Regions from separate parts of the Thauera sp. ZXT1-4 genome, predicted to be linked through region 1. Evidence: predicted binding sites of a transcription regulator. Region 1 holds the regulator's gene; the other holds the start of a gene.
What was found. Region 1 encodes HrcA, which represses chaperone genes, less so after heat shock. Its sites were predicted from a motif close to TNTTAGCACTCNNNGNCNNNGAGTGCTAANA; they were not measured.
Positions count from the first base shown of each region.

Region 2: groES (co-chaperone GroES) is a predicted target of HrcA. The motif match lies at 2,101-2,131, and genes of this name have one in related genera.

Region 1 covers NZ_JBQWSN020000001.1:375,900-380,085, reverse strand. The annotation lists gene recN (DNA repair protein RecN) at 1-221, opposite strand, end outside; gene ACUH78_RS01800 (NAD kinase) at 312-1,193, opposite strand; gene hrcA (heat-inducible transcriptional repressor HrcA) at 1,361-2,389, shown strand; gene hemH (ferrochelatase) at 2,442-3,539, shown strand; gene ACUH78_RS01785 (protein kinase domain-containing protein) at 3,596-4,186, opposite strand, start outside.
Region 2 covers NZ_JBQWSN020000019.1:2,586-6,771, forward strand. The annotation lists gene groL (chaperonin GroEL) at 1-1,650, opposite strand, end outside; gene groES (co-chaperone GroES) at 1,704-1,994, opposite strand; gene ACUH78_RS13765 (Lon protease family protein) at 2,287-4,186, shown strand, end outside.

The DNA.
Region 1 (4,186 bases):
CCCTCGACCGGCAGATCGAACTCGGCGGCCACCTCGGCGCGCTCGCGCCCCTGACGCACTGCGGCGGCATCCCCGCGGCCACCGAGCGCAAGACCAAGGGCATCGAGCAGGATGGATTTGCCTGCCCCGGTTTCGCCGGTCAGGGCGCCAAAGCCCGGCTCGAATTCCAGATCGAGCCGGTCGACGATGACAAAATCACGAATGGTCAGGCTGCGCAGCATCGTAGCGAGGCAAATCAAAGGAAAAGCGGGTTTCGAAACGGAAGAAAAACGAGCAGCGCAAGAGCGCGTTCGTTTGCACCAGCGACCGGATCAGTTCCGCGGCGCGGCGCTCCAGTGAAGCTTCTCGCGCAGCATGTCGAAGTAGCTGTAGCCCTTCGGGTGCAGCAGACGCAGGGTGTGCACAGAACGCTTGAGCCGCACGCAGTCTCCCGCACGCAGGTCGAAGCGTGTCTGGCCGTCGAAATGCACGCGCGCATCCTGCAGGGGCAGCATGGCGATGTCGATGCAGCAACTGTCGGGCAACGTGATCGGACGCGCCGTAAGCGCATGCGGACACAGCGGCACCAGGGCGATCCCGCCCACACTCGGGTGCAGGATCGGGCCATTGGCGGAGAGCGCGTAGGCGGTCGAGCCGGTCGGCGTGGACACAATCATGCCGTCCGAGCGTTGCGTGTAGACGAATTCCCCATCGATGGAGAGGTCGAATTCGATCATGCGCCCCAGATCGCCCTTGTTGACCACCACATCGTTGAGCGCGAGTGTATGGAACACCCGCTCGCCACCCCGCAGCACCTCGGCATCGAGCATGAAACGATGCTCTTCCGTGTAATGGCCGTCCAGCATCTCGCCCAGGCGCTCGCTGGCATGGCTGCGCGAGATGTCGGTCAGAAAACCCAGCCGTCCCAGATTGACCCCGACCAGGGGTACGCCATGATCGACGAGCCGGCGCGCACTATGCAGCATGCTTCCATCTCCGCCGACAACGACGGCGAGGTCGGCGCTCACACCGATGTATTCGTAGCTCGCCACCGGAAAATCGTGCACGCCACCGATCGAACTCGCGGTGCCCTGCTCGATCAATACGGTGAGGCCACGATCACGCAGATAGCGCGCGACCGAGAGCACCGACTCGGCCACGTCGGTACTCTGGTACTTGCCGATGAGGGCAATCGTGCGGAAGTTCGTGCTCATGGACCTGGATTAAACCACAATGCCCAGCCCTCGGGCATGACGCCAAAGAGTTCCGGAGAAGCCGAAGGAGAGAAGCTTTGCGGATCGCGCAACCCGGCCAATGTAACCCGGCCAACTGGCCTGCGAAGGGACGCTTCCGTAGAATCCGGGCTATATTCCCGACTGCCATGAATTCCATCGACACCCGCTCCCAGATCCTGCTCAAGACCCTGATCGAACGCTACATCGCCGATGGGCAGCCGGTTGGTTCGCGCGCACTGTCGCGCTTTTCCGGACTGGAGCTGTCACCCGCCACGGTGCGCAATGTGATGAGCGACCTAGAGGAGATGGGCTTCATTGCAAGCCCGCACACTTCGGCAGGGCGCATTCCGACGGCGCGGGGCTACCGCTTCTTCGTGGATACCCTGCTCACCGTGCAGCCACTCGGCAGCGAGCGTGTACGCGCACTGAAGGGGCAACTGCCGCCAGATCAGCCGCAACGCCTGATCAGTTCCGCCTCACATCTGCTCTCGGATCTCACACGCTTCGCGGGGGTGGTCGTCGCGCCGCGCAAGGAAGCGGTGCGCATCCGCCAGTTCGAGTTCATCAGCCTCGCCGAGAACCGGATCCTGCTCATCATCGTCACCACCGGTGGCGACGTGCAGAACCGTCTGCTCCTCACCCGCCGCGGCTATAGCTCCGCCGAACTTGGGGCCACCACGCAGTACCTGAACGAACACTACGCCGGCTTGTCCTTCGACGAGATCCGCATCCGACTCAAGGATGAACTCCGACAGCTGCGCAGCGACATGACCGAGTTGATGAGCGCAACGGTAGACGCAGGCGCGCAGGCAGCCGAGGACAACGCGTCAAATTACGTGATTTCGGGCGAAACCAACCTGCTCGATATCGACGACCTGTCCTCGAACATGTCGCGCCTGCGCGAGCTGTTCAAGCTTTTCGAACAGCGTACCGGCCTGATGCAACTGCTCGACCTGTCGAACCGGGCCGAAGGCGTTCAGATCTTCATCGGTGGCGAATCCGGCCTGGAGCCCCTGGACGGCTGCAGTGTCATCACTGCCCCGTACGAGGTGGATGGTCAGGTCGTGGGCTCCCTGGGCGTGATCGGCCCGACACGCATGGCCTACGACCGCGTGATCCCGATCGTCGACATCACCGCCCGCCTGCTCTCCAACGCGCTGTCCGCCCGCAACTGAGGGCGGACCCACACCACTGGCCGCGACAACCGAAAGAACGACAAGGAATCCGATGTCCCGTTACTGGAAAGAACCGCCTTTCAAACACGACGATACGCCCCGCACCGGCGTGCTGCTCGTCAACCTGGGCAGCCCCGAGGCACCCACCGCGGCCGCGCTGCGCCCCTACCTCAAGCAGTTTCTGTCCGATCCACGCGTGGTAGAGATTCCACGCCCGATCTGGTGGCTGATCCTCAACGGCATCATCCTCAACACCCGCCCCAAGGCCTCGGCCGCAAAATACGCCACCATCTGGACCGATGAAGGCTCCCCCCTGAAGGTGCACACCGAGCGCCAGACCAAGCTGCTCGCCGGATATCTCGCGAAAGCCGGCCACGGGGAACTCGACGTCGCGTATGCGATGCGATATGGAGCGCCCTCGATCGAGGACACCCTCAATGCAATGCGCGCACGCGGCTGCACCCGCATCCTCGTGCTACCGCTCTACCCGCAGTATTCGGCAAGCACCTCCGCCACCGTCGTGGATGAGGTGGGACGCTGCATGGCACGCTGGCGCAATCAGCCCGAAGTCCGCTTCGTACGCAACTTCCACGACCATCCAGGCTACATCGCGGCGCTGGTGCAGAGCGTGCGCGACCACTGGGCCGCGAACGGTGAACCCGATCGCCTGTTGCTCAGCTTCCATGGCGTGCCGCGGCGCTCGCTCGATCTGGGCGACCCCTATCATTGCGAATGCCACAAGACCGGCCGGCTGGTGGCGGAAGGGCTTGGCCTCGCGCCGGAGAAGGTGCTGGTAACCTTTCAGTCGCGCTTCGGCAAGGCCGAATGGCTCAAACCCTACACGCAGCCCACGCTCGAGGCGCTCGCGGCACAGGGGGTGGGCCGCGTCGACGTGATGTGCCCAGGCTTCGTCTCGGACTGTCTCGAGACCCTGGAGGAAATCGGCATGGAGTGCAGGGAGGCGTTCCTGGAGAAAGGCGGCAAGGCCTTCCACTACATCCCCTGCCTGAATGAGCGCCACGAATGGATGCAGGCACTCACCGAGATCACGTGCGCGCACCTGGGCAACTGGCTCGCGCTGGCGCCTTCGACACCCGAAGCGCGCAAGACCAGCCTCGAACGCGCACGCAAACTAGGCGCAGCTCAATAGGGCATGTGCCGGGGGAGGCGACCATCCCCCGCGGAGGATCCACCGGAGGATGGCGTTCAGGGGTCGAGCAGTTGCAGGTCATGGCTCACAGGCGCAGATCGCTGCGCCCGCACAGCCTCGGGCGCCTCCTCGGCAAGTTGAGCAGAAAGCGACGCGAGCCTGCGCACCACGGCGGTGGCGACTTGGCGCTTGAAGCGCTCCTGCACCTCATCGGTAGCCAGCGCAAGCGCAGCCGGATTGACCTCCAGGTAGCTCAGCGGCTCGAGCGACACGACCGTGAGCATGTGACGATGCTCGAGCTGGTCCAGCCAGGCCTGCACACCGAACACCTCGCCCGGGCCGAGCTCCATGACCCGCTTGCCGTTCCTAGAGAGTTCGACCCGCCCCGCAAGCACGATACCGAACCGCTGGTCGGTATCACCTTCGCGCATCAAGGCCACCTCCTGCTCCACCTTGCGCCACGAGCAGATGCGCAGCACCTCCCACAGGTCCACATCCTCGAACTCTGTAAAGAAGGCCATGCGGCGCAACTGTGTGAAACGCGCCGAATCCGGCGGCACGTAGCTCTCGTCCAGGATGCGGTAGCGAACCGCTGCCAGATCCTTGGCAAACTCCGCGCCATTGCGGTAACGCGAGTACAGGTCCTT
Region 2 (4,186 bases), on a different contig from region 1:
CATGCCCATACCGCCCATGCCGCCCATACCACCCATGCCGCCCATATCGGGCATGCCGCCCATCGGCTTGTCTTCCGCCAGCTCGCCGACCATGCAGTCGGTGGTCAGCATCAGACCAGCGACGGACGCGGCGTTCTGCAGCGCGGTGCGGGTGACCTTGGTCGGATCCAGCACGCCCATCTCGACCATGTCGCCGTACTCGCCGGTAGCGGCGTTGAAACCGTAGTTGCCCGAACCCTCGACAACCTTGTTCACCACCACGCTCGGCTCGTCACCGGCGTTGGCGACGATCTCGCGCAGCGGCTGCTCCATGGCGCGCAGCACGATCTTGATGCCGGCATCCTGGTCGTGGTTGTCGCCCTTCAGCTCGCCCAGTGCAGCACGGGCACGCAGCAGCGCAACACCGCCGCCGGGGACGATGCCCTCTTCCACTGCAGCGCGGGTGGCGTGCAGGGCGTCTTCGACGCGGGCCTTCTTTTCCTTCATCTCGACTTCGGTGGCGGCACCGACCTTGATCACCGCAACACCGCCCGCCAGCTTGGCGACGCGCTCCTGCAGCTTCTCGCGGTCGTAGTCGGAGGTGGCTTCCTCGATCTGCACGCGGATCTGCTTGACGCGGGCTTCGATGCGCTCGGCCTGGCCGGCGCCATCGATGATGATGGTGTTTTCCTTGCCGATCTCGATGCGGGCAGCCTGGCCGAGGTCGTCCAGGGTGGCCTTCTCAAGGGTCAGGCCGACTTCTTCGGCGATGACCTGGCCGCCGGTCAGGATGGCGATGTCTTCCAGCATGGCCTTGCGACGGTCGCCGAAGCCCGGCGCCTTGACGGCGCAGGTCTTGAGGATGCCGCGGATGTTGTTCACCACCAGGGTGGCCAGGGCTTCGCCCTCGACGTCTTCGGCGATGATCAGCAGCGGACGGCCGGCCTTGGCGACCTGCTCGAGCACCGGCAGCAGGTCACGGATGTTGGAGATCTTCTTGTCGAACAGCAGGACGAAGGGCTGCTCGAGGATGGCAACCTGCTTGTCCGGGTTGTTGATGAAGTAGGGCGACAGGTAGCCGCGGTCGAACTGCATGCCCTCGACGACGTCGAGTTCGTTCTGCAGCGACTTGCCGTCTTCGACGGTGATCACACCTTCCTTGCCGACCTTGTCCATCGCCTTGGCGATGATGTCGCCGATGTCGCTGTCCGAGTTTGCGGAGATCGAGCCGACCTGGGCGATTTCCTTGTTGGTCGAGCAGGGCTTCGACAGCTTCTTCAGCTCGTCGATGGTGGCGATGACGGCCTTGTCGATGCCGCGCTTCAGGTCCATCGGGTTCATGCCGGCGGCAACGAACTTCATGCCTTCACGCACGATCGACTGGGCCAGCACGGTGGCGGTGGTGGTGCCGTCACCGGCGATGTCGGAGGTCTTGGAAGCAACTTCCTTGACCATCTGCGCGCCCATGTTCTCGAACTTGTCCTTCAGTTCGATTTCCTTGGCGACGGAGACGCCATCCTTGGTGACGGTGGGGGCGCCGAAGGAGCGCTCCAGCACCACGTTGCGGCCCTTCGGGCCCAGGGTGACCTTGACCGCGTTGGCCAGGATGTTGATGCCGGCGACCATGCGCTCGCGGGCGGAATCGCCAAACTTGACTTCTTTAGCTGCCATTCTTCAGAACTCCGGAAATATTTCGGTTAGCGTTTCTGGGATTCGGGGGAGGCTCAGGCCTCGACCACGCCCATGATGTCTTCCTCGCGCATCACGAGGAGCTCTTCGCCTTCGACCTTCACGGTCTGGCCGGCGTACTTGCCGAACAAGACCTTGTCGCCCACCTTGACGGCCATCGGACGCACCTTGCCGTCGTCCAGGATCTTGCCGTTGCCGACGGCCAGGACCTCACCCTGATCGGGCTTCTCGCCGGCGCTGTCCGGGATCACGATGCCGCTCGCGGTCTTGCGCTCGGCTTCCAGACGCTTGACGATCACGCGATCGTGCAGGGGACGAATCTTCATCGAGTTCTCTCCTTTCGGTTCGACTGTTTGGGTTGGTTCGCGGGACGAGCCCGCAGGACAAAATTCGCAGTGACGCGGATCGGCGCAGGAAGCGCCGCCCGACGCTTGTTAGCACTCACCGCTAACGAGTGCTAATAATAGGGACGGGGTCGGTGGATTTCAAGTCCGAGCCATGCAACTTTTTCTGCGCCGGTCCGGCACACCGGATGGAAGTTCGGCCAGCGCCGGGTTGGGTCGTTCCGCAGGGGCGGTTAAGATGACGCCGAGACGCCCGAATGCGCGAGGCCCCGTCATGCCCAAGCTCGCCCCGCTTGCTGCTGCACAGCTGCATACCGCCTGCGACCCGGAAGCCCTCGGCTTCCAGCGCTCCGACGAACTCCCCGAACTGGACGCCGCAGACCTGCATGGCCGCGCGGTGGACGCAATCCACCTGGGACTCGACATTGCCGGAGAGGGTTTCAATCTGTTCGTGCTCGGCGACGCCGGAAGCGGCCGCCAAGAGATCGTCGCACGCCTGCTCGACGAAAGGCGGCAAGAGGGGCCACCGCCGGGCGACTGGTGCTATGTGTGGAACTTCGAGCACGCCTCGCGACCACGCCTGCTGCGCCTGCCCTGCGGTCGCGGCCCTGCCTTCCGCGACGACATGCAGCACTTCGTAGAGGAGCTGATCCCAGCGATCGCCGCGGTGTTCGAAGGCGACGAGTACCGCGAGCGCATCGAAGCCCTGCAGGACGAAGCAAAACAGCGCGAGGAAACCGCGCTGCGCCAGCTTGGTGACGAAGCCCAGCAACTGGGCATCGCCCTGCTGCGCACCCCGCACGGCTTCGCCTTCCTGCCTATGAAGGACACCGAGAACACGCTCACGCAAGAGGAGTTCGAGAAGCTACCCGAGGACCGCCAGCATGCTCTGGGCGAACACATCAAGGCCCTTCGCGAACGCATGCACCGTCTGGTCGCTGAGTTCCCACGCTGGCGGCGCGAGCTGCAGAATCGCATCCGCGATGCCGGCCGTGACGCACTCGGCGCGACCGTCACCCACATGATCGAGGAGCTCAAGCCACGGTACGCCGATCTGCCCGAGTTGTGCGAGCACCTGGACGAGGTGCTCAAGGACATCATCGCCAGCGGCGAATCGCTACACACCTCACCGCGCAGCGATGAGGACACGGAGACGCTGACCTTTTCGGGCAGCATTTCCGTGCAGCGCTACCTGGTGAATGTGCTGGTGGCCAACCCCGCCGACGGGGCCCTGCCCGTGGTGTACGAGGACCACCCGACCCTGCAGAACCTGGTCGGCCGCATCGACCACCTGGTGCACATGGGTACACTGGTGAGCAATTTCACGCTGATTCGCGCCGGCGCCCTGCACCGCGCAAACGGCGGCTTCCTGGTGCTGGATGCAATGAAGCTGCTCGCCCAGCCCTTTGCATGGGAAGGCCTCAAGCGCGCACTGAAGTCCGGCCGGCTGCGCATCGAGTCTCTGTCAGAACTGATTGGCGTCGCCGGTTCGGTGCAACTCGAACCCGAACCGATGCCGCTCGAACTCAAACTGATCCTGATCGGCGAACGGGTGATCTACTACCTGCTCGGCCAGTACGATCCGGAGTTCCCGGCACTGTTCCGCATCAACGCGGACATGGAGAGCGAGATCGTGCGCAGCGCGGACAACACCGCGGCCTACGCACGCCTGATCGCCGCCCTCGCCCGCCGCGCCGCACTGCCTCCGCTCTCGGCGCCCGCGATGGCGCGCCTGATCGATCAAGCGGCGCGGATCGCCGGCGATGCCGAGCGCCTGAGCACGCATACCCAACCGATCGACGACCGCCTGCGCGAGGCAGCGCACTTTGCCACCGCGAGCGGCGCCGACCGCATCGAGCGCGACCACGTGGAGGCTGCACTTGAGGCCCATCGGCGGCGCCACGAACGCATCCGCTTGCGCCACCAGCAGGAGATCCTGCGCGGGCAGTGGCTAGTGGACACCGACGGCAGCCATGTCGGACAAGTCAACGGGCTGGCCGTGGTGCCCCTCGGCGAGGACAGCTTCGCCCATCCGGTCCGCATCACCGCCACCGTGCGCGTGGGCGAAGGCGAGATCATCGACATTGAGCGCGAGGTGAAACTCGGCGGACCGATCCATTCCAAGGGCGTGCTGATCCTGTCCTCCTTCATGGCTGCGCGTTTCGGCTGGACGA